4 regions of the Terrabacter sp. 05T424 genome follow, and region 2 is predicted to be linked to each of the others. Evidence: riboswitches for the same ligand, from Rfam matches in the RefSeq annotation. Region 2 holds a riboswitch; each other region holds the start of a gene.
The links. Region 2 has a riboswitch for S-adenosylmethionine ahead of AC1DE0_RS13990 (putative leader peptide). Riboswitches for the same ligand answer to the same signal wherever they lie in the genome.
Positions count from the first base shown of each region.

Region 1 (7,562 bases), on a different contig from region 2:
CGCAACGTCCTGCCGGTCCACGGCGAGTGGCGTCACATGTACGCCAACGCGCAGCTCGCGATCCAGTCGGGCGTCCACCCCGACAACGTCGTGCTCGCCGAGGACGGCGTCGTCGTCGACCTCGTCGACGGCCAGGCCTCGGTCGCCGGCGTCGTCGAGTGCGGCTACGTCTACGTCGACGGCAGCAGCGTCGGGGGCGCCGACGAGGCACTGCTGAAGGACCGCCGCATCCTGCGCGACGAGGGCTTCATCACCTGCATCGTGGTGCTCGACGCGGCGACCGGCAAGATCGCGAGCGGTCCCGAGATCACGGCCCGTGGCTTCGTCGAGGACGAGGAGATCTTCCAGCAGGTCATCCCGAAGGTGGAGCGGGCCATCGAGGAGGCCGTGGCCAACGGCGTGCGCGACGACCAGCAGCTCCAGCAGGTCATCCGCCGAGCTGTCGGCTCGTGGGTCGGTGGCAAGATCCGTCGTCGCCCGATGATCATCCCGGTCGTGCTGCAGGCCTGAGGTGACGATTCAGCAGGTCGACGGCGCGAGCTCGGCGGGCGGCAGCGACCCAGCCGACCCGCTGGCGCCCACCGACCCAGGGCAGCGGTGGCGAAGGGACCGACGGCGATGGCTCGACGTCACGATCGCCGTCGTCCTGCTCGTCCTGGCTGCGGTGGGCGCGTTGCGCTGGCTCGACTCGACGGCATACCTCGTCGTCGTGCTGCAGACCGCCGGTCCCTTCGTGCTCATCGGTCTGGCGCTGCTCACCATCACTGCCCTCGTACTGCGCCGGTGGGCGATGGTGCTCCCGGTCGCCGTGGCGCTGGCCGTCGCGATGGTGGTCGCAGCTCCCTCGTTCCGGGCCACGTCCACGCCCAAGGCCGACACTGACCTCACCGTGATGTCGGCCAACGTCTGGATCGGCTCGGCCAACGCGAACCAGCTCATGGACGCCGTGCGTTTCCACGCCGTCGACGTGCTCGTGCTCGTCGAGGCGACCCCCGCCCTGGTGCAGCGGCTCGACGCCGAGGGGGCGGGCGACTACTTCACCCAGCGCCAGGGGGTGGCGCGTCCGGGCACCTTCACCGGCACGGTGGTCCTCTCGCGCTTTCCGCTCTCGGTGCGCAACGCCGGCACCGATCCTGCGGTCGAGGACACCCGGAGCGCTCAGCCAGAGCTCGACGTCACGGCTCCCAACGGGACCGTGCGCCTCAAGGTCGCACACCCGACGGCACCCCTGCGCGGTGACACCGTCGAGTGGCGCGCCGGGCTGAGGGCGCTGCAGACCTGGAAGGAGCGCCTCGACGGCGACGAGCTCCTCGTGATGGCCGGTGACTTCAACGCGGACTACGGGCACCCGGGTCTGCGAGACCTCGCCGAGGGGCTCGACGACGCCCAACGCACCGACGGCCAGGGCTGGGTGCGCACCTGGCCCTTTGCTGGCAACCGCCTCCCGGCCTTCGTGCAGCTCGACCACCTGCTGAGCCGCGGCCTGACGGTCGTCTCCGCGGGACAGGTCGCGATCAACCGCGCCGACCACGCCGCGGTCTGGGCCAGCTACGCCCTGCCGAAGCGCTGAGCGCCCCTGAACGCACCGAGGCCGCCGTCAGCGCGGTGACGGGGCGGTAGGCCCAGCTGTCCCTCGAATGGTCCGCCGTCTGCTGGGGTGATCACCCCACCGAACCGCAGACCATCAGCCGGTCCTCGGTCGCGCCCGGCATCCACGCTGGTTGCCGGCCGACCGAGGTCACCAGGGGCGCTCGACCTCGACGTCGCGCGGGTCGGTGCCGTCGACGGCCCAGCCCGAGTCGGTCAGCGTCCAGTCGGCCGACGGGCCGTGCTCGACGAGCCCCGCGACGGCCGAGACGAGACGGTCGACGCTCTCGAGCGTCGAACCGAGACCGATGCTCGCGCGGACGGCGGTGCCCGACCGCTCGCCCCACGGGTCATCGAGCAGCTCGTCGACGAGCAGGTGGGCGCAGAACTTGCCGTCGCGGACGCCTATGCCGTGCTCCACCGAGAGCACCTGCGAGACGAGCGAGGAGTCCCAGCCGTCGATGGTGAAGGCGACGACGCCGACCCGGTCGTGGCCCTCGCCGAAGATGGAGAGCACCTCGACGCCGGGCACCTCGTCGAGGCCGGCGGTCAGGCGCTCGAGCAGCTGCGTCTCGTGCGCCTCGATGGCCTCGCGGTGGCGGCTGATCGTCGCGCACGCTGCGGCGAGGGCGATCGCGCCGATCACGTTCGGGCTGCCGCCCTCGTGGCGGGCGGGGCCGGTGGCCCACGTCGTGCCCTCCTCGGTGACCGAGCGCGTCGCGCCGCCGCCGAGCAGGTAGGGGTTGCCGGCGTCGAGCCAGTCCGAGCGTCCGGCGAGCACGCCTGCGCCGTAAGGGGCGTACGTCTTGTGGCCGGAGAAGGCGACGTAGTCGGCGTCCCAGCCCGCGAGGTCGATGGTGCGGTGGGCAGAGAGCTGGGCCGCGTCGACGGCGATGCGGGCGCCGTGGGCGTGGGCAAGCGCCGCGAAGCGCTCTACGGGCCACACCTCGCCGGTGACGTTCGAGGCCGCCGTGAGCACGACGAGGCGGTGGCGCGACGGGTGGTCGTCGAGGGCCTCCTCGAGCAGGGCGTGGGCGTCCTCGACCGTCTGCGGCACGGGCAGGCGCACGGTGCGGAAGCGCCCCCAGGGCAGCAGGGTCGAGTGGTGCTCGGTGCCGAAGACGAAGACCGTCGTACGGCTCGGCAGCGCCTTGCTCAGCAGTGCCCAGGAGTCCGTCGTCGTGCGCGTGAAGATGACGGAGTCGTCGTCACGCGCGCCGACGAAGGCGGCCACCTCGGCGCGGGCCTGCTCGTACCAGGCGCTGCTCAGACGTGAGGCGAAGCCCGCCCCCCGGTGCACCGAGGAGTACGTCTCGAGGGCCCGGTCGACGGCTGCCTTGACGGTCTCGAGGGCGGGAGTCGAGGCGGCGTGGTCGAGGTTCGCGTATGCCGTCTCGCCGCGCAGCGTCGGCACGCGCAGTCCCGCGCCGACGACCGCCGGCAGGGAGGCAGCCTCGGGAACGACGTGCAGCGTGCGGGTGCGGACGACCGGGGCGGGCGTGCCACCACAGAGTGAGGTGCTGGGAAGAACCGACATAGGAGTGCTCCAGGGGCTGAGGGACCCACCGGATGCAGGTCCGCGCTTGCCGACCCGGATCACTCGAGCTGATCGGGGGTCGACCTGGTCGTCACCCGGAGCACCCCACCGCGGAGGAGGGTTGCTGGCCAGCGAGCCGGGGCTTGTCACTGGCACTCATGACCTGGCATCGAAGATAGGCGGGCGCTCGCAGCCCTGTCCACCCTCCGATCCCCGGATGTCGGCATCTGAGACGGAGGGTCAGGACAGGGCGCCCGACGCCGACCAGCGCGCTCGCGCCGATGTGCCCTGTTGCGCGTGTGACGCGTGAGTTCAGAGGTGCCTTGACGTACGGTGCGACCATGGGGTCACGTCCGTCCAGCAGCCAGCGCTCGAGCACCGCCGCGGCCACACGCGCCAAGGGGGTGACCGGCAGCACCTCGTCACGCCCTCCCGCTGCGCGCTCGACCAGGCCCGCGCAGCGCAAGCCCGCTGCGCGCAAGCCGCCGGCGAAGGCCGCCTCCAAGACCCGTGACGGCGGGCTGCCCTTCCCGTTCAGCGCCATGCGCAGCACCTGGATGGGCGTCTCGCACATGGCCGGGGGAGCGGTGCGACGCGTCGGTCACAGCGCCGCCGACCTCGAGCCCGAGCACCGCCGTGACGGCATCGGCTTCGCGCTGCTCGCCCTCGCGGTCGTCGTGGCCGCCCGTGAGTGGTGGGGCGTCGCCGGCACGTTCGGGCAGGTCGTCCACGCGATCTTCGCGGGCACCTTCGGCAGGGTCGCCTACGCCGTCCCGCTCGTCCTGCTGGCCCTCGGCCTCCGCATGCTCCGCGCCCCCCAGGACGAGGCGACGACCAACCGGATCGTCGTCGGCACCATCGCGCTGACCTTCGCCGCCTGCGGTCTGGCCCATCTCGCCGACGGCATCCCCAACCCGCCCGACGGCGCCGACGGCATGCGTGCGGCCGGCGGCATCCTCGGCTTCCTCGCCTCGAGCCCCCTCGCGGCCGCCGTGTCGCCCTACGGCGCAGTCGTGCTGCTCGTCCTGCTCGGCATCTTCGGCCTGCTCGTCATCACGGCGACACCCGTCAACCTGATCCCGACGCGCCTGCGGCAGCTCAAGGCCCTCGTCATCGACCGGGGCCACCACGACGCCGAGCCCGACGCCGGTGACGACGCGCCCGCGGCCGCGGTCAAGCGGGCCCGGCGCAAGGCCGTCGACCTGTCCGACCGCGACGGCGACGAGGCCTTCCGCCAGGCCGCGCAGAAGGGCGCCGACGACGAGCCGACGACGCGCCTGCGCCCCGGCGAGAAGCGCCCGACCGCGCCCGGCGTGCTGGCGCCGCGCCCCTCCGGCGAGAAGGTCATCGACGCGACCGACCCGAAGACGCTCGGGGCCCCCGACACGAGCAAGGTCGGCCCCAAGGCCGAGCTGATCCCACCGCCCATGTCCGACCTGCCCGCTCGCGTCGAGCAGCTGAGTCTCGGCGGCGACATCACCTACCAGCTGCCCGACCACGCGATGCTGACTCCGGGCCCGCCGCACAAGACCCGCAGCGAGACCAACGACCGGGTCGTCGAGTCGCTGACCAACGTCTTCGACCAGTTCGACATCGACGCCGCCGTCACCGGGTTCACCCGCGGGCCGACCGTCACGCGCTACGAGGTCGAGCTCGGCTCGGGCACCAAGGTCGAGCGCGTCACCGCCCTCTCCAAGAACATCGCGTATGCCGTCGCCTCGGCCGACGTGCGCATCCTCAGCCCCATCCCCGGCAAGTCGGCCATCGGCATCGAGATCCCGAACCTCGACCGCGAGAACGTCTCGCTGGGCGACGTACTGCGCAGCCACACGGCCCGCGGCAACGAGCACCCGATGGTCATGGGTGTCGGCAAGGACGTCGAGGGCGCGTACGTCATCGCCAACCTCGCGAAGATGCCGCACCTGCTCGTCGCCGGTGCCACCGGTTCGGGCAAGTCGAGCTTCGTCAACTCGATGATCACCTCGATCCTCATGCGCTCGACGCCCGAGGAGGTGCGGATGATCCTCGTGGACCCGAAGCGCGTCGAGCTCACGGCCTACGAAGGCATCCCGCACCTCATCACGCCGATCATCACCAACCCGAAGAAGGCCGCCGAGGCCCTCGCGTGGGTCGTCAAGGAGATGGACCAGCGGTACGACGACCTCGCGGCGTTCGGCTTCAAGCACGTCGACGACTTCAACAAGGCGGTGCGCGCCGGCAAGGTCAAGCCGCTTCCGGGCTCCGAGCGGCAGATCACGACCTACCCCTACCTGCTCGTCGTCGTCGACGAGCTCGCCGACCTCATGATGGTCGCCCCGCGCGACGTCGAGGAGTCGGTCGTGCGCATCACCCAGCTGGCACGCGCCGCCGGCATCCACCTCGTGCTCGCGACGCAGCGTCCGTCGGTCGACGTCGTCACCGGCCTCATCAAGGCCAACGTGCCCTCGCGCATGGCGTTCGCCACCAGCTCTCTCGCCGACAGCCGCGTCGTGCTCGACCAGCCCGGCGCCGAGAAGCTCATCGGGCAGGGTGACGCGCTCTTCCTCCCGATGGGTGCGAGCAAGCCGATGCGCGTGCAGGGGGCCTGGGTCAACGAGTCCGAGATCCACGAGGTCGTCAAGTTCGTCACGACCCAGCTCAAGCCGAACTACGTCGAGAACGTCACGGTCGCGGCGCCGAAGAAGCAGATCGACGACGACATCGGCGACGACCTCGACGTGCTGCTCCAGGCCACCGAACTCGTCGTCACAACCCAGTTCGGCTCCACATCGATGCTCCAGCGCAAGCTGCGCGTCGGGTTCGCCAAGGCCGGTCGCCTCATGGACCTGCTCGAGTCGCGCGGCGTCGTCGGCCCGAGCGAGGGGTCGAAGGCGCGTGACGTGCTCGTCCGGCCCGACGACCTGCCGCAGACGCTGGCCCTGCTGCGCGGTGACGAGGTGCCGCAACCCGTCGCCGACGTGACGCCGACCGACGAGGGGCCGTATGCCGCATCGCCCGTCGACGTCGTCGCCGAGGCCGCCGATGGTGGCGGCGCCCGCACGGCATACGACGACGAGGACGGGGCCGACGACTCGGACGACGGCGACCGTGACGGCTCGGTGACGCCGCAGCGCACCGCGGCGCTCGTCGCCGAGCGCGGGGAGCGACGCGAGTCGGGTGACGACTACGGCGGCGACAGCACGCAGGCGATGCCCGCCGCGAGGTGGACGCCCGGCGACATGACGCGCACCGTCGACGAGGACGACGAGGAGTCCGAGGACGCCTGGAACCTCACTGACCGCGGCGGCCGCGAGCGCTACTGACCCTCTAGGGGTGAAGCGGTAGCCGCGGCCCGGTTCGGTGATCAGGTGGCAGGGGTTGGCGGGGTCGGGCTCGAGCTTGCGGCGCAGCTGGTTGGCGTAGACGCGAAGGTAGTTCGACTCCCGGCCGTAGGACGGACCCCACACGGCTCGGAGCAGGTCCTGCTGCGAGACGAGGTGACCGGGCTCGCGGCAGAGGGCCTCGAGTTGAGGGCGGTGTCCCAGCCCATCGAGGCGCCGCGCGCCAGTGGCAGCGAGCCCTGCGTGACGACGAGGGCGAGGAGGAGCACGATGCCGACGGCCGAGAAGCCGAGGACGGCGACGGCATACGTGGTCCACCGTTGCTCTGAGGTGGGGTCGACGCGGCAGAGGCGGTAGGCGAGCCGCTCGACGCGCCAGTGGCGCTCGTCGGTGAAGACGCGAGCCATCCACGCGCCGAGGGGCGCGTGGGCGGCGGCGAGGGCAGCGACGAGGACGGCGATGGTGATCAGCCCGCTGGCGGTGTCGCCCATCAGAAGCGGTCCGGGTGCAGGAGGACGTGCACGAGGTACGCGAGGACGGCGACCCCGACCACGAGCAACAGGAGGGTGGTGAACATGCCTCCTTCGTACGGCCGGTGAGGGGGCCGCCCGGCGCCGTTGACCCGCTGCTGACGGCTCTTGACGTGTTCTTGACGGGGCCGCCGCTAGAGTCCGAGACGTGAGTGCGTCGCTGGAGCTCTGGCCGTCATCGCCGCGTCGGACCGGACCGCCCTCGCGGCTGGACCGCTTCCGTCGACAGGTGTCGGACCTGCCCTGCGCCCTGTTGCTCTTCGCCCAGCTCGCGGCGCTGCTCGCGTACCCCTTCATCGAGACCCGCACGGGAGACGTCCAGGAGACGGCGCGAGCGGTCTTCGGCCTCATCGGCCTGCTCGTGCTCTTCCTCGCCGTCCGAGCCGTCCGCGCGACGCCGGCGCTGACGTGGGTCGCGGTCCTCCTCGGCGGTCCGGTCGTCGTGCTCACCATCGCCGAGGCGATCTGGAGCGACAACACGACGCTGACCTTCTGGAGCTCGGTGCTGCACGCCCTCTTCTACATCTACACGGGCTATGGCCTGCTGCGGTACATGTTCGCCGACAACTGGGTCACTCGTGACGAGCT
Region 1 covers NZ_JBFTLB010000001.1:1,007,069-1,014,630, forward strand. The annotation lists gene AC1DE0_RS04700 (ribonuclease J) at 1-510, shown strand, start outside; gene AC1DE0_RS04705 (endonuclease/exonuclease/phosphatase family protein) at 512-1,570, shown strand; gene AC1DE0_RS04710 (aminotransferase class V-fold PLP-dependent enzyme) at 1,739-3,124, opposite strand; SAM riboswitch class IV at 3,162-3,288, opposite strand; gene AC1DE0_RS04715 (FtsK/SpoIIIE family DNA translocase) at 3,466-6,426, shown strand; partial or broken gene AC1DE0_RS04720 (winged helix-turn-helix domain-containing protein) at 6,433-6,630, opposite strand; partial or broken gene AC1DE0_RS04725 (potassium-transporting ATPase subunit KdpA) at 6,684-6,935, opposite strand; gene AC1DE0_RS04730 (potassium-transporting ATPase subunit F) at 6,935-7,021, opposite strand; gene AC1DE0_RS04735 (ion channel) at 7,123-7,562, shown strand, end outside.
Region 1: it holds a riboswitch for S-adenosylmethionine, as region 2 does, so the genes downstream of both, AC1DE0_RS04710 (aminotransferase class V-fold PLP-dependent enzyme) here and AC1DE0_RS13990 (putative leader peptide) in region 2, are expected to answer to the same signal.

Region 2 (7,562 bases):
GCGTCGGCGAAGGGGAGCGAGCGCCCGTCGCACTGCGCGAACGGCACCCGCACCGAGTCGTCGACGGCGTCGTTGACGGCCACCCCGGTGGCCACCATGCCCGCGGACAGGTCGGTGGCCACGACGGTGGCCCCGTGGGCCGCCAGCCAGCGGGAGCACTGCCCGGATCCGGCCCCGATCTCGAGGACGACCTGACCGGCCGGGTCGCCGAGCAGGTGGGCGTCCTCCTCGCGCAGGCGCTCCGGCCCCCACACGAAGTCGGTGTCGCCGAGGAAGGCGCCGTGCTCCACGTAGTAGGACGTCGCCTCGCTGTCCCACCACGTGCGGTTGGCCGTTGCCGTCTCTGCGGGCGCGACGGGACGGCGGGTGGCCTCGGTGGGCGTGCTCACGGCATACATCGTCTCTTTTGACCGGGTGCTGACAGCGCGGATAGGATTGCCGGGCACATCCGTGTGCACATGCTCAATGTTGCACCCGTCCACAAGGCATCGGGTCGGCGCGCCGTCAGGCACGTCGCCGCGAGGTCCCCAATCTAACTGTCCACAATCGGAGTTCCTACTACATGACTGCCAACACGGTCGAGAAGACCGCGCCTGAGATTGCCATCAACGACATCGGCTCTCAGGAAGACATCCTTGCGGCGATCGACGCCACCATCAAGGACTTCAACGACGGCGACATCGTCGAGGGTCGCATCGTCAAGGTCGACCGGGACGAGGTCCTGCTCGACATCGGCTACAAGACCGAGGGCGTCATCCCCTCGCGTGAGCTGTCCATCAAGCACGACGTCGACCCGGGCGAGATCGTCAAGGTCGGCGACGAGGTCGAGGCCCTCGTCCTCCAGAAGGAGGACAAGGAAGGCCGTCTGATCCTGTCCAAGAAGCGTGCGCAGTACGAGCGCGCCTGGGGCACGATCGAGAAGGTCAAGGAAGAGGACGGCGTCGTCACCGGCACCGTCATCGAGGTCGTCAAGGGTGGCCTCATCCTCGACATCGGCCTCCGCGGCTTCCTTCCCGCCTCGCTCGTCGAGATGCGTCGTGTCCGCGACCTCCAGCCGTACGTCGGCAAGGAGATCGAGGCCAAGATCATCGAGCTCGACAAGAACCGCAACAACGTGGTCCTGTCGCGCCGTGCCTGGCTCGAGCAGACGCAGTCCGAGGTGCGCACGACGTTCCTCAAGGAGCTCCAGAAGGGCCAGGTCCGTTCGGGCGTCGTGTCCTCCATCGTCAACTTCGGTGCGTTCGTGGACCTCGGCGGCGTCGACGGTCTCGTCCACGTCTCCGAGCTGTCGTGGAAGCACATCGACCACCCGTCCGAGGTCGTCGAGGTCGGCACCGAGGTCACCGTCGAGGTGCTCGACGTCGACATGGACCGCGAGCGTGTCTCCCTGTCGCTGAAGGCGACGCAGGAGGACCCGTGGCAGCACTTCGCGCGGACCCACGCCATCGGCCAGGTCGTCCCGGGCAAGGTCACCAAGCTCGTCCCCTTCGGTGCGTTCGTGCGCGTCGAGGACGGCATCGAGGGCCTCGTCCACATCTCCGAGCTGGCCGAGCGCCACGTGGAGCTGCCCGAGCAGGTCGTCAACGTCGGCGACGAGATCTTCGTCAAGGTCATCGACATCGACCTCGAGCGTCGCCGTATCTCGCTCTCGCTCAAGCAGGCCAACGACCAGGCCGTCGCGGCGTCGGAGTTCGACCCGACCCTCTACGGCATGGCTGCGGAGTACGACGAGCAGGGCAACTACAAGTACCCCGAGGGCTTCGACCCGGAGACGAACGAGTGGCTCGAGGGCTTCGACGCCCAGCGCGAGAAGTGGGAGCGTCAGTACGCCGACGCCCACGCTCGCTGGGAGTCGCACAAGGCCCAGGTCGACGCCGCGACGAAGGCCGACGCCGAGGCTGTGGCCAACGCGGGCTCTGCGACGTCCTACTCGTCCGCGACCGGTGACGTTGCCGACTCCGGCGACGCCGACCGTGGCGAGCGCGCTCCGCGCAACGCCCCGGCCCCGGCCGAGGGCACCCTGGCTTCCGACGAGGCGCTCGCTGCGCTTCGCGAGAAGCTGACGGGCAACTGACGCCAGTCACCGCCTGACCGAGAGCCCCGGACCGTCACGGTCCGGGGCTCTCGTGCTCTCACGAGGGGCTGGGGCCCCCTGGCGTCGGGTGCATCCCTGGCGTCGGCGGTGGCAGCCCCGTGGACGGCCTCGGCGGGCCGGCATCGACGATCATCGGCCCGCGCGCGCCGCCGTGGCCGCGGCCGAGCATCAGCGACGAGGTGCTCTGGCAGGACCATCTCCCCACATCGGCCGAGAGGTGGTTCGTCGTTGCCGACGGGCGCGGTCGGGTCGACTGGTCGTTCACCAGCGATGGCACGACGAAGCTGCACGTGCTCGTGTGCCAGAGCACCCCTCCCGGCTACCTGCAGCGGCTGCGCGAGCTCGGAGTGGTCCACTCCGTCGACGTGATCACGCTGCCCGGCCTGGTCGGGGGCTCTGGCACCCCGACGATGATGGACGGAGCTCCACTGGCACCCGACGGGCTCCCCATCCGGCTCGAGCTGAGCGAGGTCCAGGTGGAAGGCGACGCCGTGCGGACCCGGTATCGCGTCCGCCCGCTCGAGTGAGACACCTTCCCGCACGGAGGCGTGACGCCTACGAGCGGAGGGAGAGCCCCGCCGCGTGGAGTGCCTCTTCGAGGATGCGCAGCGCTCTGGGGCCGAAACCATGGAGCGCGAGCAGCTCATCCGGCCGGCGCTCGACGAGCTGATCGAGCCGCGTCACACCGATGGACGACAGGGCACGGGTTGCGGGTGCACCGATCTTCGGGAGGTCGCTGTCAGGCACCTACCGATCGTAGGTGCCGGCTGCCGATGCGGGCGTCTCAGGATTCAAGAAGGCCCGGAGCTAATTTCCGACTGGATCGATAGGAATTAGTCGACGGTCCGGAAACTGCGTGGCAGTCAATTGCGCTGTGGCACAGGCAGATTCAGCAGTGGGTGGCGATGGAGACTGTCGTTGAGGTAGGCCCGTAACGAGCTCTTGAGCCGATTGACGGCCTCCGGACGGGTTCGTAGTGTGATCGCCAGGTCACGAGCTCCAGTGCCAAAGCCCCGGCTTGCTGGACAGCAACCCTCCTCCGCGGTGGGGTGCTCCGGGTGAGGACCAGGCCGTCGCCAGCAGGTGACGGCAAGCGCGGACTCGAGGTGATCGGGTCCCGGACCCGAGGAGCCGTCATGGCGCGCAGCACGAGCACCTGGCTGGTGCTGCGCCGCCATGTCGACCTGCTCCGTGTGTCCAGCGCGCTCTGTCGTCCCTGACGAGCGACCGACGCGGCCGCCGACCACCTCGGCGGCCCCCGGGCGCGCCCGGCCTTGAAGCGGTGACCCCGTATGCCGGCGCGCAGCGAGCAACCGCACCCCTTCGCCCGTCCGACCCCTCCGCGAGAGTCGTCGACGGGCCCTCCGACGCACCCTTCAGGAGCTCTCCGTGTCCACCACCTCCGCCGTGCGCACCCTTGCCACGGACCTGCCGCCCGTCGCGGCACCGCCCCCACCTGCCCGTTCAGCCGACGCGCCGGCCCTGACCGTCGTGGTCCGCCGAAACCCGTGGACGTGGGTGGGAGTGGCCGCCGTCGCCGTGCTCGTCGCGATGTTCGTCAACGGCCTGGCCACCAACCCCGGCTGGGACTGGCCCATCTTCGCGCGCTACTTCGCGACCGAGACCGTCATCAAGGCGCTCGGCACGACGATCCAGCTCACCGTCCTCGGCACCGTCGCCGGCTTCGTGCTCGGCGTCGTGCTGGCCGCGATGCGCCTGTCGCCCAACGCCTTCCTCCGTTCGGTGGCCTGGGCCTACATCTGGGCCTTCCGGTCGATCCCGCTGATCGTCCAGCTGCTCTTCTGGTTCAACATCGCCTACCTCTACCAGTCCATCTCGTTCGGGCTGCCCTTCGGGCCGTCCTTCGGCAGCGTCGCGACCAATGACCTCTTCGGTGCGCTCGGGGCCGCCGTGCTCGGCCTCGCGCTGCACCAGGCGGCCTACGCGGCAGAGATCATCCGAGGCGGCATCCTCTCGGTCGACGAGGGGCAGCGGGAGGCAGCGTCCGCTCTCGGCATCCCGCGCCGCCGGCAGTTCCTCCGGATCGTGCTGCCGCAGGCGATGCGCTCGATCCTGCCGAACGCGGCCAACGAGGTGATCAGCCTCTTCAAGGGCACCTCGATCGTCTCGGTGCTCGCGATCCCCGAGCTCTTCTACCAGGTTCAGGTGATCTACGGCCGCAACTCCCGCGTCGTGCCACTGCTGCTCGTCGCGACAGTCTGGTACATCATCCTCACCACGCTGCTCTCGATCGGGCAGTACTACGTCGAACGGCACTTCGCGCGCGGCAGCTCACGGACGCTTCCACCGACACCCTTGCAGCGCCTGCGAACCCGCTGGGCCGCCCTCGCCACGACCACGTCGCGCACCGCCGGCACCACCACCGAGGAGGTGGCCCGATGACCGCCGTCGTCGACCTCCGCGGCGTCACGAAGTCGTTCGGTCCCAACCGGGTGCTCGACGACGTCGACCTCGAGCTCGCCGAGGGCACCGTCACCGTGATCCTCGGGCCGTCCGGCTCAGGCAAGTCCACCCTCCTGCGCAGCATCAACCACCTCGAGAAGGTGGACCGGGGGCAGGTGCGCGTCAACGGCACACTCATCGGCTACCGCCAGGTGGGGGAGCGGCTGCACGAGCTGCCCGAGCGTGAGGTGCTGCGCCAGCGCAGCCGCATCGGCTTCGTCTTCCAGAGCTTCAACCTGTTCCCGCACCTCACCGTGCTCGACAACGTCGTGGAGGCGCCGGTGTCGGCGCAGCGTCGACGCCGTGCCGAGGTGGAGCCCGAGGCCCGAGCTCTGCTCGAGCGGGTCGGCTTGGGAGACAAGGCCGCCGCCTACCCGCGGCAGCTGTCGGGCGGCCAGCAGCAGCGTGTCGCGATCGCCCGAGCGCTCGCCCTGCAGCCCGACGTCATCCTCTTCGACGAGCCGACGTCGGCTCTCGACCCGGAGCTGGTCGGCGAGGTGCTCGCCGTCATCAAGGAGCTCGCTCGCGACGGGGCCACCCTCGTCGTGGTGACACACGAGATCGGTTTCGCCCGAGAGGTCGCCGACACCGTCGTCTTCCTCGACGGCGGCCGGGTCGTCGAGCAGGGCCCCCCGGGCCAGGTCATCGACCACCCGGTCCACGAGCGCACCCGCGCCTTCATCGACCGCGTCCTCTGACGCCAGACCCACCCACACCCACCCCTCAGGCCGCCACGCGGCCACCCCGCTGACTCGCGCCCGACAGGGTGCCGAGAGGAGACCTCATGTCCGCACGCCCGCACGCCGTCCGCCGTCCGAACACGTATGCCGTCACCGCCCTCGCGATCACCGGTGCAGTCGCACTCGCCGCCTGCTCCGGTGCCGCCGAGGCGAGCTCGTCTTCCGGTGCCGCAGCCGGGACGGCGTCAACAGCAGCCGCCGGTGTCAACACGTCTGCGGATCAGAACCGCATCACCGCCACCAAGGACGAGAAGGCGGCCGCCCTGCTGCCCAAGGCGATCCGCGACCGCGGCACCATCACCGCCGCCAACGCCGGTGCCGGTGGCGGCACCCCGCCGCTCGTCTTCACGGCCGACGACGACAAGACGGTCATCGGGGTCGAGGTCGATCTCGCCCACCTGTTCGCCGACAAGCTGGGCCTCGAGGTGGAGACGCCGGCGACGAGCTGGGAGAACGTCTTCCTCGGCATCGACTCGGGTCGCTACGACGTCGCGCTGACCAACGTCACGGTGACCGAGGAGCGCAAGGAGAAGTACGACTTCGCCACCTACCGCAAGGACGACCTCGCCTTCGAGGCGCCCAAGGGCGCCACCTGGAAGGTGAACAGCGGCAAGGACATCGCCGGCAAGACCATCGCCGTCGGCTCCGGCACGAACCAGGAGAAGATCCTCCTCGACTGGAACGAGGCCAACGTGAAGGCAGGCCTCCAGCCGGCGACCGTCAAGTACTTCCAGTCACAGACCGACTACTACCTGGCGCTCTCGTCGCACCGCATCGACGCGTACTTCGGTCCGAACCCGAGCGTGGCCTACCACGTGGCCTCGAGCGGGCAGACGGAGGCGATCGGCCATTTCTCCGGTGCCGGCGACAAGCTGCAGGGCCTCATCGCCGTCCTCACGAAGAAGGGGTCAGGCCTCGCAGCGCCGTACGCCGCCGCCATCAACTCGGCCATCGCCGACGGCAGCTACGTCAGGGTGCTCCAGCGCTGGAACCTCGGCACCGAGGGGCTCCAGAAGTCCGAGGTCAACCCGCCCGGCCTGCCCAAGACCAGCTGACCCGCCGCCCCGCGCATCCGAAAGCACCTCAGGAGACGAACCCCATGAGCACCAGTCAGATCCATGTGACCGCACGGCGCCGCGCACTCCAGGCGGCGGCCGCCTTCCTCACCACTGCGACGACGCTCGGCGCCTGCGCCGACCCGTCCCCGACACGCACCGCCGAGATCGACCCGAAGGACCTGGGCGGCTCGAAGGTCCTGCCCGTCTCGTTCGACACCTCGGCCGACCAGAAGCGACCCGCCGGCACGCTCCACCCCGACATCGCGGCCGAGCTGCCGCCAGGCGTCAAGGCCGGCGGCACTCTCGTCATCGGCAGCGGCGGCGCAGGGGGCGGCATACCTCCACTCGCATTCACGGCGGACGACAACCGCACTCCGATCGGCGTCGAGGTCGACGTCGCTCACCTCGTCGCCGACATCCTGGGCCTCAGGCCCGAGGTGCAGACGACGAGCTGGGAGAACCTCTTCATCGGCGTCGACTCCGGCAAGTACCAGGTGGCCCTCTCGAACGTCGGCGTCTCCGAGGAGCGCAAGGAGAAGTACGACTTCGCCACCTACCGGCTGGGCCTGCACGCCTTCGAGGCGAAGAAGGGCTCGGGCCTCAGGGTCAAGGGACCGGCGGACATCTCGGGCAAGAAGGTCGCCGTCGGCTCCGGCACCCTCCAGGAGGCCATCCTGCTGCGCTGGAACGAGGAGAACACCAAGGCTGGACGCGCCCCGGCAGAGCTCGTCTACTACCAGGGCACGACCGAGTACTACCTGGCACTCGACTCCGGCCGCATAGACCTCTACCTCGGCCCCAACCCGACGGCGACGTACCACGTCGTCACGGCCGGCAAGACGCAGATCGTCGGCACCGTCTCGTCGAGCTACCCGATCCCCGGCAGGGTCGGCGTGCTGACGAAGAAGGGCAGCGGACTGGCCAAGCCGATCTCCGACGCGATCAACGCGGCCATCGCCGACGGCAGCTACGCGAAGGTGCTCGAGCGCTGGGGGCTCAGCGCGGAGGCGGTCCCGGCCTCCGAGGTCAACCCCGCCGGGCTGCCCAAGCCCACCGAGACCAAGTGAGGCGCTGACATGGCCACCATCGTCACCCTGTCGTCCAGCCCGTCCGCGTCGTCGCGCACGGACGCGGTGCTGGGGCACGTCGAGCGCCGGTTGCGGGCACGAGGACACGACGTCGAGCGGGTCACCGTGCGTGACCTTC
Region 2 covers NZ_JBFTLB010000006.1:94,626-102,187, reverse strand. The annotation lists gene AC1DE0_RS14010 (class I SAM-dependent methyltransferase) at 1-389, opposite strand, end outside; gene rpsA (30S ribosomal protein S1) at 563-2,074, shown strand; gene AC1DE0_RS14000 (hypothetical protein) at 2,194-2,622, shown strand; gene AC1DE0_RS13995 (helix-hairpin-helix domain-containing protein) at 2,651-2,842, opposite strand; SAM riboswitch class IV at 3,084-3,197, shown strand; gene AC1DE0_RS13990 (putative leader peptide) at 3,232-3,315, shown strand; gene AC1DE0_RS13985 (amino acid ABC transporter permease) at 3,485-4,498, shown strand; gene AC1DE0_RS13980 (amino acid ABC transporter ATP-binding protein) at 4,495-5,256, shown strand; gene AC1DE0_RS13975 (ABC transporter substrate-binding protein) at 5,343-6,353, shown strand; gene AC1DE0_RS13970 (ABC transporter substrate-binding protein) at 6,398-7,423, shown strand; gene ssuE (NADPH-dependent FMN reductase) at 7,433-7,562, shown strand, end outside.

Region 3 (7,562 bases), on a different contig from region 2:
GTTCGTGGACCTGACGAGCTTCGCCTCGGAGACGAGCGCTCGGGCCGTCTCGTTGATCGACGCGTTGAACCACTGCCACGGCAGCAGGCCGACGAGCAGGAAGAGGAAGTACGGCTTGTGGCCCGCGTCACCGCGCTGGAAGATCACCGCGAAGACCATGAAGTAGATCAGGGCCATCGCCAGGGGGTCGATGACGGTCCACAGGTAGCCGAGCCAGCTCCGTGCGTAGCGCACGCGAAGGTCGCGCCGAACCAGAGTCAGCAGGATGCCCCGCTGGCCCCAGATCCGGGAAAAGCGCTCCACCATCAGAACTCGTCTCCTTCGGGGACCAGCTGGTCCGGCCTGCTGGTGAGGAAGCCCCAGCCCCAGCTCATGTGCATCGTCGCGAGCACCGCAGGCACCCGCATCGCCACCTTCGCACCCTCGCCACGGGCGATGGCCACTCCCCCGACACCGACGCCGGCGGCATACGCAGCCGGGATGGCCCAGAGGGGCCGCCACACCAGCCCGCCGACCACACCGGCGGCCACGGCCACGAGGGCCGTTGGCGGGGCGAGGTAGCGGGCGTTGATGGAACCCTTGTGGCGCGTGGCGACGACCCGGCGCCAGCGGCCGTAGTCGCGGTACTGCCGGCCGAGTGCGCGAAGGCTCGGCCGCGGGCGGTACTCGACCGTGAGCGCCGGGTCGAACCACACGACACCGCCGGCCTGGCGGATGCGGTAGTTGAGCTCCCAGTCCTGGGCGCGGGTGAAGCGGGGGTCATAGCCGCCGGCCTTCGTCAGCCACTCACGGCGGAAGACGCCGAGGTAGACGGTGTCGGCCGGTCCCGCCTCTCCCCCCGTGTGGAACCGCGCGCCGCCGACGCCGAGCGGCGACGTCATGGCCGTGGCCACGGCCTTCTCGAAGTCGGTGACGCCGGTGGCGTGCATGACTCCGCCGACGTTGGCGGCGCCCGTCTCGACCAGCACGCGAACGGCACGCTCGATGTAACCCGCACTGAGGAAGCCATGGCCGTCGACGCGCACGATGATGTCGTGCTCGGCAGCGGCCACTGCGAGGTTCAGCGCCTCGGGGGTGCGGCCGGAGGGGTTCTCGACGACGGTGATCCGCGAGTCGCGCTCGGCGAGGCGGCGGGCGACGCCGAGGGTGTCGTCGTGGCCGGGGCCGACGGCGAGCACGACCTGGATCTGCCCGGGGTAGTCCTGGGCGACGACCGCAGCGACAGCGTCCTCCAGGTGCCTCTCCTCGTTGAGCAGCGGCATGATGACGCTGACCGGAGGTGTTGGGTCCACGCGTTCGGATCCTTCTCGTTCGGGTCGATGAGTTGGAGCAGGCGATCGCGACCCGCACCGGGCCGGGCCAGCCTACCGCCCCGAGAACCTACCCCTGCCACGGCGGAAGTCGCTGGGAGGGCGATGAAGGCCCGCCGGAAGAGACGCCACCGCAGCGGCCACCCGCGTCTACTTGAGCAGCTGGCGGGCCATGACGACGCGCTGGACCTGGTTGGTGCCCTCGTAGATCTGGGTGATCTTCGCGTCGCGCATCATCCGCTCGAGCGGGAAGTCGCGCGTGTAGCCGGCACCGCCGAGCAGCTGGACGGCGTCGGTCGTGATCTTCATGGCCGCATCGGAGGCGTAGCACTTGGCAGCTGCGCCGAAGAACGAGAGGTCCTTGTCGCCGCGCTCGGACTTGGCGGCCGCGACGTAGACCATCTGGCGCCCGGCCTCGAGCTCCATCGCCATGTCGGCGAGCATGAACTGGATCCCCTGGAAGTCGGCGATGTGCTTGCCGAACTGCTTGCGCTCCTTGACGTAGGCGAGAGCCTGGTCGAGCGCGCCCTGGGCGATGCCGACCGCCTGCGCGCCGATCGTGACGCGCGTGTGGTCGAGGGTGCGCAGCGCGATCTTCAGGCCGTCGCCGACCTGGCCGACGACGCGGTCGCCGGGGATGCGGACGTTGTCGAAGTGCAGCTCGCGCGTCGGGCTGCCCTTGATGCCGAGCTTGCGCTCCTTCTCACCGAACGTGAAACCGTCGTCGGACTTCTCGACGACGAACGCCGTGACGTTGCCCCCACGGGGGCCCTCGGGGTCGGTGACGGCGAGGACGGTGTAGTACTCGGAGACGCCGGCGTTCGTGATCCACGACTTCTGGCCGTTCAGCACCCAGCCGTCGCCGTCCTGGCGGGCGCGGCACTTCATCGACGCCGTGTCGGAGCCGGCCTCGCGCTCGGACAGGCCGTAGGAGAAGGTCGTCTCGCCCTTGGCGAGCGGGGGCAGGTAGCGCGCCTTGACGTCGTCGCTGCCGTCGAGGATGAGGGGCAGCGAGCCGAGCTTGTTGACCGCCGGGATGAGCGAGGCGGACGCGTCGACGCGGGCGATCTCTTCGATGACGATGCACGTCGCCAGGGCGTCGGCGCCCATGCCGTCGTACTGCTCGGGCACGTGCGGTGCGAAGAAGTCTGAGGCGACGAGGGCGTCGTGCGCCTCCTGGGGGTAGCGCGCCTCCTCGTCGACGGCGGCGGCGTACGGGGCGATCTTGTCCTCGGCGATCGCCCGGATCGCCTCGCGCAGGGCCTCGTGGTCCTCGCTGGTGCGGAACAGGTCGAAGGCGTCATTCGTGCTCACGGCGCGATCCTACTCGCCAGTTCGGATTAGTAGGACGTCCTAGTGATCGACGCCACGGAGTGGTGCGGACGAGGCCGTGAGATGCTCAGAAGGGCGGCGGTTCGGGGCCAGGTGGCGGCCCGGTGTCGGGTGGCGGGCCGAGTCCTTCGCGCCAGTCCTTGGGGTAGGTGGTGTAGCTGCGGCCGGTGAGGGTGGTCCACTCGAGGCCGTCGTCGGCGACGGGGGTGCTGGTCCAGATGCCGTGGGTCTTGACGTTGTGGTGGCGGCGTTCCTTGGCGTAGAAATTCGTCACCGAGGTCTCGCCSGCCGGCCACGGGATCTCGTGGTCGAGGTCGCACCGGGTSGCGGGGACGTGGCAGTCGGGGCCGCGGCAGGTKCCGTCGACCGCTCGGACGTGCTCAACCATCGCGAGTGTGGGCCGGTAGGCCCTGGTGGGGCGGGTGATCGCGTGGCCGTCGCGGATGTCGACGGGAAGGGTCTGCCAGACCGAGCCCGGGCGGGTCATGATCTCGCGGGCGTGGGCGGCGGTGACCCAGCGGTGCCCGGGCAGCTCGCACGCCGCGTCGCTCTGGCCGGTGGCGACCTCGAACGGCACGACGAGCCACACCCGCGCCGCCGCGTCACCGGTGGCCGGCGCAGGCGCAGGCCCGTCACACGCGTCGGCGAGGACGTCACGCAGCAGGGCCTCGGTGGCCAGGTCGCAGCGCAGCTGGTCCAGGGTCCGCGRGTCTCCTCCGCCTCGCGCGGCGCGAGCACGGGTGTCGAGCCGGTCCAGGATCGCCGCGACCGTGCCCGCATCGGCCGTCAAGCTCAGACACCCCATCCCGTCACCGACCATCCGCCCGAACACCCCACGCCGCGCTTTCGCGTGCGCCCGCCGCTCCCCCGCGCCCCTCGTGTCCACCGACGCGATGGCGCGAGTCAACCGGGTCGTGAAGGTCCGCTGCCCCACCACCCGCCCGTCCCGCGACGGAGCCAGCACCGACTCCTCCACCACCGCGACATCCACATCCGACAGCTGAACCGTGTCGCAGGCGAGCTGCACCGCCCGGTACAGCGACGTGCCACCGGCCCGCAACGCGGCCAGGACGCGCCGGTGCCGCCGCGGTGCCGTCGCCAACGCCAGCCGCCGCGACACCTCACCGACCCCGACCCCGGTCGCCAGCGCGATCTCCTCCGCGACGAGCCGCTCCGGCGAGGCCAGTGCCGCCATCCGCACGGCACTCCCACCGGCTGGCAAGGCGGCGACCTGCTGGGCCTCGATGGTGTGCAACGCCCCGTACGCAGCGAGCAGGTCGGCCTCGACGCGCGCCTTCGCCACCTCGAGCGCCTCGACCTGCGCCATCACCCGCTCACCGTCCCGCAACAGGCCCTCGGTCACCTCCACCGACCGCGCCCGCTCGATCTCTTCGGTCAGCACGCACGAGTGAGCGACGTCCGTCGCCTCGTACAACACCTCGCCGGCAAACCGACTCGACAGCACGGACACGACCCGCCGCGCGCGACCACCGGACGCCCCTGGATCGTGGACCCAGGTCACGTCGACCACCCGCGGCGGGCGGCCACCGAGCAGCCCGAAGGAGCCTCGTGACGACGCGACGTACGGCATACGTCCCCTCCCTCAGCAGCACTTTGGACTACTCCAGTAGAACATGTGTTCGACTCGATGGGAAGGGCTCGCGCGCACCTGTGGACAACGAATTGCTCTGCGCAACAGCAGGGTTCACCTGAGGCATCACGAACCCAGAAGCGGAACGACCCCCAAGCACGTCCACCATGAGGACACGCGCTCCCATCTGCCGGACACGCGTACGTACACTCGCGAGTAGGTCATGAGTGCCAGCGCCAAGCCCCGGCTCGCTGGCCGGCAACCCTCCCACCGCGGCGGGGTGCCCCGGGTGAGGACCTGGCCCGTCGACGCCCTCGGCGCTCGGGCAAGCGCGGAGAGCTCCTCTCCCGCACCGACCCGTCGGTGCGCCGGCCGGTCACCTCGACGCAGGCCCGGTCATCGACACGACTGAGGAAGAGCACACGAGAGATGACCGAACCCAACTGGTCCTTCGAGACCAAGCAGATCCACGCCGGCCAGAGCGCCGACAGCGCCACCGGGGCCCGCGCCCTGCCTATTTACCAGACGACCAGCTACGTCTTCAACGACACCGACCACGCGGCAAACCTGTTCGGGCTCAGGGAGTTCGGCAACATCTACACCCGGATCATGAACCCGACGACCGACGTCGTGGAGCAGCGCATCGCCGCGCTCGAGGGCGGCGTGGGCGCGCTCCTGGTCGCGTCGGGACAGTCCGCGACGACGCTGGCCCTGCTCAACCTCGCCGAGGCCGGCGACCACATCGTCGCCTCCCCCAGCCTCTACGGCGGCACGGTCAACCTGCTCAAGTTCACGCTGCCCAAGCTCGGCATCGAGGTGAGCTTCGTCGAGGACCCGACCTCGATCGAGTCCTGGCGGGCCGCCGCGCGCCCCAACACGAAGGCCTTCTTCGGCGAGACCATCGCGAACCCGAAGGCCGAGGTGCTCGACATCGAGGCCGTGGCGGCGCTCGCCCACGAGCACGGCGTGCCGCTCGTCGTCGACAACACCATCGCCACCCCGTTCGTCATCCGCCCGATCGAGTGGGGCGCCGACATCGTCGTGCACTCCGCGACGAAGTACCTCGGCGGCCACGGCACGTCCATCGCGGGCGTCATCGTCGACGCGGGCCGGTTCGACTACGCGAAGGACCCGGAGAAGTTCCCCAACTACAACACTCCCGAGGAGAGCTACCACGGTCTCGTCTTCGCACGCGACCTCGGCGTCGGCAGCGCCCTCGGCGCGAACCTCGCGTACATCCTCAAGGCTCGGGTCCAGCTGCTGCGCGACCTCGGGCCGTCGGCGGCGCCCTTCAACGCGTTCCTCATCGCGCAGGGTCTCGAGACGCTGTCGCTACGCATCGAGCGCCACCTCGAGAACGCCGCCAAGGTGGCCGCCTACCTGCAGGGCCAGGAGCAGGTGGAGCGCGTCGTGTGGGCCTCCCTGCCCGACAGCCCCTCGTACGCCACCGCCCAGAAGTACGCGCCCCGCGGGGCGGGTGCCGTGCTCTCCTTCGAGATCGCTGGCGGCCTCGAGGCGGGCAAGAAGTTCGTCGAGGCGCTGACGCTCCACAGCCACGTCGCGAACATCGGCGACGTGCGCTCGCTCGTCATCCACCCTGCATCGACGACGCACTCGCAGGGACCCGAGGAGGACCGCGTGGCGGCCGGCGTGACCCCGGGTCTGGTGCGCCTGTCGGTCGGGATCGAGAACATCGACGACATCGTGGCCGACCTCGAGCAGGGATTCGCCGCGGCGAAGGCCTGACTCCTCGGAGTGCACGAACGGCACGGTCGGCCTGCGCCGGCCGTGCCGTTCAGCGCCCGGCCGCGGCTGGGGTGCAGCCCAGAACGCACGTCTAGGACGTATGCCGAGGACGTATGCCGCCCGCCGGGGCACGCACCCCCGGCTGGGTCAGCCGACGACCTCGTCGACGAAGCACCACCGCCACGACTCGCCCGGCTCGAGCGAGCGCATCACGGCGTGGGAGGTCTCGGCGAAGTGCGCGCTCGCGTGCTTGAACTCGGAGGAGTCGCAGCAGCCGACGTGCCCGCACTCCAGGCACATGCGCAGGTGCACCCAGGTCGTCCCGTCGCGCAGGCACTCCTCGCACCCTTCCGGAGTGCGGGGCTCGGCGCACGCGCCACTGTCCTGCAGGTGCTCACAGGGAGCCTCGATGGTGTCCACGGGCAACATCTCACTTTCTGCCAGTCGGGTCTCCTGGTCCTCGAGACGGTCGAGCATCGTCTCCTCGAGGTCGAGCGCGCCGAGGACGGTGCGCAGCACGACGTCGTCGGCGCGTCCTTCGTTGCGCAGTCGCAGCACCTCGCCGCGCTCCGCTTCGAGCATCGTCAACCGCGCTCGCCGGTACTGCGTGCTGGGGGTCTCCGCCCCGTCGAGCCCACGAGGGCCGAGCCGCTCCCACAGCTGGTTGACCCGGTCGGAGGCACGTTCACGGAGCATGTCCTTCGTGGACTCGTCGACGTCGGGCATCTGCGCGAGCACGTCGAGCCCCGACCGGGTGGCGGCCTGCAGCACGGTGGCGGCCTGCAGCGCGTCCTCGCGCGGGTCGGGCCCGCGCACCCCGAGTCGGTGGGCGACCCACGGCAGGGTGGTGCCCTGGATGAGGAGCGTGCCGATGGTGACCACAACGGCGATGAGGATGAGCACGGCGCGCACGGGCGTCTCGGGCAGCAGCAGCGCGGCCGCGAGCGTGACGACGCCGCGCATGCCGGCCCACGACAGCACCGCGGAGTGCGACCAGGGAGCCTCGGCCTCGGCGCGCATGACGTGCGTGCGCAGGTAGCGGAACGGGAAGACCCACAGCGGGCGGAGCAGCAGCACGGCCACGAGGGTTCCCACCGCGGCGAAGGCGATCCGTCCCGCCGAGAGCTCGGAGCTCTGGACGTTCCGGACGACGTAGAACACCTGCAGCCCGATGAGCAGGAAGACGGCGTTCTCGAGGAGGAACTGGATCGATCCCCAGTTGATCCGCTCGCTCAACCGCGATGCCCCCGACTGCGTCGTGGGCGACTTGTGACCGAGGATCAGTCCGGCCGTGACGACGGCGATGACGCCCGAGGCGTGCGCCTCCTCGGCGGGCACGTACGCCGCGAAGGGCACCATGAACGAGAGCACGGTGTCGAAGGCCGGCTCGGTCGAGAAACGCTTGCGCAGCACGACGACGACCAGTGAGACGACGAAGCCGATGACCGCCCCACCGAGCGAGGCCCAGAGGAAGTCGAGCACCACCCCGCCGAACGTCACCTCGTGAGTGGCAGCGGCCGACGCCAGGCCGGTGGCCGCGAGCGCCGTGCGGAGGGCGACGAGGGCGGTGGCGTCGTTGACGA
Region 3 covers NZ_JBFTLB010000007.1:365,729-373,290, forward strand. The annotation lists gene AC1DE0_RS16280 (ABC transporter permease) at 1-306, opposite strand, end outside; gene AC1DE0_RS16285 (glycosyltransferase family 2 protein) at 306-1,292, opposite strand; gene AC1DE0_RS16290 (acyl-CoA dehydrogenase family protein) at 1,461-2,624, opposite strand; gene AC1DE0_RS16295 (13E12 repeat family protein) at 2,710-4,233, opposite strand; SAM riboswitch class IV at 4,453-4,571, shown strand; gene AC1DE0_RS16300 (bifunctional o-acetylhomoserine/o-acetylserine sulfhydrylase) at 4,663-5,979, shown strand; gene AC1DE0_RS16305 (Na+/H+ antiporter) at 6,127-7,562, opposite strand, start outside.
Region 3: it holds a riboswitch for S-adenosylmethionine, as region 2 does, so the genes downstream of both, AC1DE0_RS16300 (bifunctional o-acetylhomoserine/o-acetylserine sulfhydrylase) here and AC1DE0_RS13990 (putative leader peptide) in region 2, are expected to answer to the same signal.

Region 4 (7,562 bases), on a different contig from region 2:
CTCGTCCGGTTCACCCTCGACGGGACGTATGCCGGAACCACCCTGCGCCGCCTCGGCCTCGTCGCCGCAGCGGTCGCGTACGTCGTGTCTCCCGTCGACCTGCTGCCCGAGGCGGTGCTCCCCGTGCTGGGCGCGGCCGACGACGCCGTCGTCATCACGTGGGCCATCAAGGTCTTCCTCGAGGAGACCGACCGTTTCATCGCGTGGGAGGTCGGGCAGGGTCTCCACCCGCCGCGCGCACCGCAGGGAGCCGACGTGCGCGTCTGGGCGGGCGGCGCCAGCGACGGGATGCGCCGCGACCGCGACACCACGGGCGCTGCGGCGCCGGGACGCATCGCCGGCCACGTCAGCCGACTGCGTGGGGGGAGTCGCCGCGGTTCGGGCTCCGACGGGTCTGCTGCGGGCGCCTTCGGCGCGTCGCCCACCGGGCCCGGCCGGTCCGACCGTGCCGGCCTGCCCGAGGGTGTGCGCCAGGCTGCGACCGACTACGTCCTCGAGTCGGTGCGCAAGCGCCTGGAGCGCTGACCTCCGAGCCTGCGGCTCTTCCAGCCCGTGTGCGGGTGGGGGCGATCCACACCCCTTCGCACCGAACGCCCTTGGTCCACAGGCCTGCTCAGGGGCCTGTCGGCGTGTGGCCGGCGCGGCCACGCTCGACCCATGCCGAAGATCTCATTGTCAGGGCCAGCCGAGCTGCTGACCATCATCCCCTTCCACCTCGGGTTCCAGCCCGAGCGCAGCGTCGTCGTGGTGTGCTTCCACGGCAAGCGGCTGGGACTCGTGGCCCGCCAGGATGCCGTCGACCGCCCGGTCGCGGTCGAGTCCGCTGCCCAGCTGCTGCCGACCGTCCTCGACGGGGCACCCTCGTCGGTGGCGGTCGTCGGCTTCGAGGACGAGCCCGACCAGTCGCTGCCCCTCCTCGAGGAGCTCGTCCAGGGTCTCGAGCGGGCACGTGTCGTCGTGCGCGAGCGGCTGGTCGTCCGCGGCGGGAGGTGGCGCTCCGTCGGCTGCGACTGCTGCCCCGACGAGGGCTGGCTGCTGCCCGAGCAGGCAGACGTCCCGGCGGTCGCGAGCTACGTCGCCCTGGGCCACTCCGTGCTTCCCGACCGAGCCGGCTTGGCCCGACTCGTCGAGCCGCTCGACCCGGCCGCCCCGCGCCATGCGCTGACGGTTGCCGCCATCGACGACTGGCAACGGCGCTACGCCGAGGCGGGCGGTTCGATCTCGGGTTCCGTGTCGGGCTCGGCGGCTGCCCGTTCTCGCAGGTCTGGTCGGCGGCGCCGGCCAGCTGACGCCGGTCTGAGCGTCCTCGACGGCGGTGATCTGTCAGCGCGACAGTTCCTCGTCAACGACGCGCTCGTCGCCTGGAGCGGCCTGCTGCACGGCGAGATCGAAGGCTTCGGGCTGGAACACTGGCTGCCAGCCGTCGTCGGCCCCCTCCGAGACGTGGAGTTCCGAGATGCGGTCGTGGGCTGGCTCTGCCCGGGCTCGGTGTCACTGGAGTCGTTCCCCGACGAGCTGGTCGCCATGCTGGAGGTCTTCCTCGGCCCCGACCTGCGCGTCCTCTCCTCGGCGCCGTCGGCACCCTCGGCGTCGTCGCCTGCCTCTGCGCTCTCGTCCGCTGCTGTCCGCGGCGACGTGGCCGAGTGGATGGCAGACCTCGACGGTGACTCGGAGATCTGGGACGACGCGGCGGTGCCCAGCGAGCTCGACGGTGGCTGGGACGAGTGGGACGACGCGGCCGCCCCGCGCCTGCTGCTCTCGCGGCTCGAGGAGGTCTGCCGCATCACGCCGGCCGCCCACGCCGCCCCGTTGCTGTCCGTGCTCGCGTCGCTCGCGTGGTGGTGCGGTGACGGTGCCCGCGCCGGCATCGCCGCCGACCGAGCGCTCGAGCTCGAGCCCGGCCACCGACTGAGCCGGCTCGTCCGGCAGTCGCTCGACGCCGGACTCCGACCCCCGGCGTGCGCCTAGGAGGTCGCTCCGCGACCCCGAGCCCCCACTCGCGGCCCGCCGCGACGGGGCGTCCCAGGTCGTGGACCAGAGGCTCTGTTGCGGCGTGGGCCTCGGTTATGGTGGGCAAAGGTCATGAGTACCAGCGACAAGCCCCGGCTCGCTGGTCGGCAACCCTCCGTCGCGGTGGGGTGCCCCGGGTGAAGACCTGGCCGCACCCGTCGCGGGTGTGCGCAAGCGCGAACACCAGGAGTGCCTTCGATGACCGTTACGCACCGGAAGCAGAGCACGCGTCGTCTCGCGCGCCCGGTCCCGGGCTCCGACCTGGCCGGCGCGTCTCGCCCGGTCGGGCACGAACCTGCCCGCGGCGAGCCGTCCCGGCGACCGGTCCCGGACGGTGCCTGGCGCGACGGTGACCCCGTGGGCCACCGCCAGTTCGCGGACATCGGCGACGTGGAGCTCGAGCGCGGGGGAGCGGTGCCCGACGTCCGCATCGCCTACGAGACGTGGGGCAGGCTCAACGAGGCCGGAGACAACGTCATCCTCGTGGAGCACGCCCTCACCGGCGACAGCCACGTCGTCGGTGAGGCCGGCGAAGGTCATGCCTCGCCCGGCTGGTGGAACTCCCTCATCGGCGGTGGCCGCACGGTCGACCCCGACGAGTGGTTCGTCATCGCCGCCAACGTGCTCGGGGGCTGCCAGGGCAGCACCGGTCCCTCCAGCCCGGCCCCCGACGGGCAGGCCTGGGGAAGCCGGTTCCCGTACGTCACCGTGCGAGACCAGGTGGCCGCCGAGCGGGCCCTGCTCGACCACCTGGGCATTCGCCGGCTCGCGGCTGTCGTCGGCGGCTCGATGGGGGGCATGCGCGCCATCGAGTGGGCCGTCACCCATCCCGCCGACGTCGACCGGTGCATCGTCCTCGCGTCGACTGCCTACGCGACCGCCGACCAGATCGCCTGGTGCCAGCCCCAGCTGCTCGCCATCCGCAACGACCCGGACTTCGCCGGTGGCGACTACTACGCCGGCGACCGTCGGCCCGATGCGGGCCTCGGGCTCGCGCGCCGCATCGCCCACATCACCTATCGCACCGAGAGCGAGCTGGACGAGCGCTTCGGGCGCGAGGCGCAGCTGGGCGAGGACCCGCTGCGAGCGGGTGACCGGGGCAGGTTCGCCGTCGAGTCCTACCTCGACCACCATGCCGGCAAGCTCGCGCGTCGCTTCGACGCCAACTCCTACGTCGTTCTCACCGAGGCGATGAACTCGCACGACGTCGGCCGCGACCGCGGTGGTGTCACGGCGGCCCTGGCTCGCGTCGAGGCGGACTGCACCATCGTGTCCGTCGACACCGACCGGCTCTACCCGCCGCGACTGTCGGACGACCTGCACGCCGCGCTTCCGCGCTCGCGCCGCGAGCACATCACGTCGGCGTTCGGGCACGACGGCTTCCTCATCGAGGAGGACCAGGTGGGGCGCATCGTCAGTGCCGCGCTCGCCCGCGGGCGGGCCGACCGCACCTGAACCGTCCTGCGGCTCGGGGGGTTTCGCTGCGGGTCGTCGGCACTCGTCGCCGGCCTCCCCGTCGGCTCCGCGCGGCACGCGCCGTGTGACGTGATTTCGGGTACGGTGCGAGCACTGCTTGTTTCCGTCCCAAGGAGGTCCGGGAAAGTGGCCATCGTCGTTGGTTATGTCGCCACCAAAGAAGGTCGCGCGGCGCTCAAGCGAGCCGCCGAGGAATGCGTCCTGCGAGGCACGAAGCTCGTCGTCATCAGCTCCCACAGGGGAGGCAAGGACTTCGACGCCAACGAGGCGCACCAGTTCGAGACCGAGCTCGCCCGCGTGCAGGCACTCCTCGAGGAGAGGGGCCTGGAGCACGAAGTGCGCCAGCTCGTCCGCGGCAACGACCCTGCCGAGGACCTGATCTCCGTCGCCGAGGAGGAGAAGGCCGACTTCATCGTCATCGGACTTCGGCGTCGCAGCCCGGTGGGCAAGCTCATCCTCGGCTCGAACGCCCAGCGGATCCTGCTCGACGCGAGCTGCCCGGTCCTCGCCGTCAAGGGCGACTGACGCCCTTCCACCCGGCCGCGACGGCTTCGGATCACGTCCGGGGGCGTGTCCGGCGCCACGCGGCACACCCGTGCGTTCGCTCGGAGGCCGTGCGGCGTTTTATAATGTCTGAGTACCGGATCGCACGAGGCGCACCGAGAGATCGACACAGGGATCGACTCCGACAGGCCAAGCCCTTCCGGCACCAACCCCCATTCTCGTTCGTTGTGATGATGCATGCCCGCTTTCGGGCCGTCATCCGACGAGACCGTGCGACGAAAGGCGACTGCATCCGTGCCCAAGGCAACAACCGCTGGAGCTCCGAAAACCCTGCCGAAGGTGTTCCAGCACGAGGCGATCATGCAGCTCCTGGTCAAGGGCAGCACCAACGGAACCATCACCGGCACTGAGATCGCGCGAGCGCAGGTCGACGCAGGTCTCGACCTCAAGCAGATGAAGCCGGTCCTCACGACCCTCGAGGCCCACGACATCGAGATCGTCGTCGACGCGCCGCACTCCAGCACGACGAAGAAGACCCGTTCAGGGACCAAGGGAGGCAGTGTGGCCACCGCACGAAACACGACTGCCGCCGCGACGAAGTCCGCCACACGGACGACGACCGCTGCGACCAAGACCGCGGCCAAGAAGGCTGCCACCAAGACGACGTCGGCGCCCGGCGCTGCAGCCGTCGAGGGTGACGAGACGGCCGGCGCCGCTGCCAGGAGGTCGACCGCCGCCAGGACGACGGCGAAGAAGGCCGCGACCAATGCCGGTGTGGCCAAGGCCGCCGCCAAGCCCGCGGCGAAGAAGACCGCTGCCAAGAAGACGGCCGCGAAGTCCGCCTCCACGTCTGCCGACGGTGCCGGCGCCGAGGGCGACGCGGGCACCGATCCCGAGGACGCCCCCGAGGGCGAGCTCGAAGAGGTCGAGGTCGTCGACGAGGCCGTCGAGGACTCCGACGATGCCGAGGGCGGCGCTGCTGCGGGATCCAAGACCGAGGAGCCGGAGGAGTCCGGCTTCGTCATCCGCGACGACGACGAGGACGACGCCCCCGCGCAGCAGGTCGTCACGGCTGGTGCCACGGCTGACCCGGTCAAGGACTACCTCAAGCAGATCGGCAAGGTCGCCCTCCTCAACGCCGAGCAGGAGGTCGAGCTCGCCAAGCGCATCGAGGCCGGCCTCTTCGCCGAGGAGAAGCTCAACTCGGGCGACAAGATCGAGATGAAGCTGAAGCGCGAGCTCTGGTGGATCGCCCAGGACGGCAAGAAGGCCAAGAACCACCTGCTCGAGGCCAACCTGCGACTCGTCGTCTCGCTGGCCAAGCGATACACCGGCCGCGGAATGCTCTTCCTCGACCTCATCCAGGAGGGCAACCTCGGTCTCATCCGTGCGGTCGAGAAGTTCGACTACACCAAGGGCTACAAGTTCTCGACGTACGCGACGTGGTGGATCCGCCAGGCCATCACCCGCGCCATGGCCGACCAGGCGCGCACCATCCGCATCCCGGTCCACATGGTCGAGGTCATCAACAAGCTGGCCCGCGTGCAGCGCCAGATGCTCCAGGACCTGGGCCGTGAGCCCACGCCGGAGGAGCTGGCGAAGGAGCTCGACATGACGCCTGAGAAGGTCGTCGAGGTCCAGAAGTACGGCCGCGAGCCGATCTCGCTGCACACCCCCCTCGGTGAGGACGGCGACAGCGAGTTCGGTGACCTCATCGAGGACTCCGAGGCCGTCGTCCCGGCCGACGCCGTGAGCTTCACGCTCCTTCAGGAGCAGCTGCACTCGGTGCTCGACACGCTCTCCGAGCGCGAGGCCGGCGTCGTGTCGATGCGCTTCGGCCTGACCGACGGTCAGCCGAAGACGCTCGACGAGATCGGCAAGGTCTACGGCGTCACGCGTGAGCGGATCCGCCAGATCGAGTCGAAGACGATGAGCAAGCTGCGCCACCCGAGCCGCAGTCAGGTGCTGCGCGACTACCTGGACTGACCGGCGTCGCCAACGAGAGAGCGGTTCGTCCCTGGGGGACGAGCCGCTCTCTCGTTCGCATGGCGGATGAGCCGCTCGCCGAGACCCGTCAGCGCCGGCGGAGGCTGGGCAGCCGGTCGGGCAGTGACCGCCAGAACGTGACCGCCGCCTCCGGCCAGAGGAAGCCCCGGACGCGGGTCTGCCAGGCGCGGGTGCGCCCGACCTGCTTGCGGATCGACTGGATGTCGTGGTGCAGGCGGATGGCCTCCTGCGGTGAGGTGCGCTCTGGTCGGTCGTAGCGGGACTTCTCCAGGGTGGCGGTGACCCGGCCCATCGCCGTGGCGTTCTCCTCGTCGAGGTGGCCGTCCGTGACGTACCGGCGGTGCAGCTGTCGCAGGGTGACTCCGTCGGGTGCGGTCAGCCCGAGGTCACCGAAGTGCGAGGTGAGGTCCTGCCACTCGGCCTCGATGAGGTCCTGCTGCGTCACGGCGGCCCGCCGTCGACGCAGGCGCAGCCACCAGGCGGTGATCGGCATGACGAACGCCGCGACGAGCCCGATCAGCACGGCGAGGACGGTGACGACGTTGCGCAGCGTGAACGCGGACCCGATGGAGTCGAGCAGCGAAACGTCCTGGGGCACCGGGACGGTCGTCGGCGTGGCGGAGGCCGTCGGAGTGCCCGTCGAGGTGGCACCCGGCGACGCGCTGTCGACGTTGCGACCGGCGCCGGTCGCCCCGCCGCCCGGTCCCAGCACGGCATACGGCGGCGGCGTGCCGGAGCGCGAGCCCGGCGTGGGCTCGAAGCGGAGCCAGCCGTAGCCCTGGAAGTACAGCTCGGGCCAGGCATGGGCGTCGCTCGCGCGCACGGTGTAGTGGCTGTCGCCGGAAGCGAGCCCCGGCAGGAAGCCGATGGCCATGCGGGCCGGGATGCCCTGAGCGCGAGCCATCATGATCATCGCCGTCGCGAACTGGACGCAGTAGCCGCGGCGCGTCTGGTAGAACGCCTGGATCGGCTCGAGCAGCCGGCCCTGGTCGTCGCGCGGCTGCTCGCCGAGGTCGAGCGTGTAGGTGTAGCGCGAGGTGTCGCGCAGGTGGGTCTGGATCGCGATGGCACGGTCGAGCGGGTTGTCCGTACCCTTCGTCACCTGGTCGGACCAGCTCTGGATGAGGTCGCGCGACCGGTCGGGGATCGAGAGGTCGTCCTCGGTGATGTCGGGCGAGTCCGGCGTGCCGGACTGGCGCAGCTGCGGAGGAGTCGGGGCGAGGTCGGCGTAGGTGACCTTGTAGTTGCTGACGGCCCGGCCGACCCGGACGTCGCGCGTGACGGGGTCGATGGTCCAGGGCGTGCCCTCCATGGCGACCGCCACGACGGGATACGGGGCGGCGATGCGCGGCGCGGCGAGCGTGTTGTCGCTGACGGTCATCTCGTAGCGCTGCTGCGCGGCCGGCAGGGGCGACGGGTTGTCGGGACGGTTGCCTCCGGACCCGACGACGAGCCACTGGCCGCGTGAGTAGTAGGACGTGGCGAGGACGCGCAGGGGAGCGCGGGTGAACGCGGTCGTGGTGTAGGTCAGGACGGGGGACTGGTCCTGGTTGTTGAGGCTGCGC
Region 4 covers NZ_JBFTLB010000015.1:20,123-27,684, forward strand. The annotation lists gene AC1DE0_RS21085 (YkvA family protein) at 1-525, shown strand, start outside; gene AC1DE0_RS21090 (DUF4192 domain-containing protein) at 658-1,968, shown strand; SAM riboswitch class IV at 2,079-2,193, shown strand; gene metX (homoserine O-acetyltransferase MetX) at 2,209-3,465, shown strand; gene AC1DE0_RS21100 (universal stress protein) at 3,613-4,011, shown strand; gene AC1DE0_RS21105 (RNA polymerase sigma factor) at 4,330-5,976, shown strand; gene AC1DE0_RS21110 (transglutaminase TgpA family protein) at 6,065-7,562, opposite strand, start outside.
Region 4: it holds a riboswitch for S-adenosylmethionine, as region 2 does, so the genes downstream of both, metX (homoserine O-acetyltransferase MetX) here and AC1DE0_RS13990 (putative leader peptide) in region 2, are expected to answer to the same signal.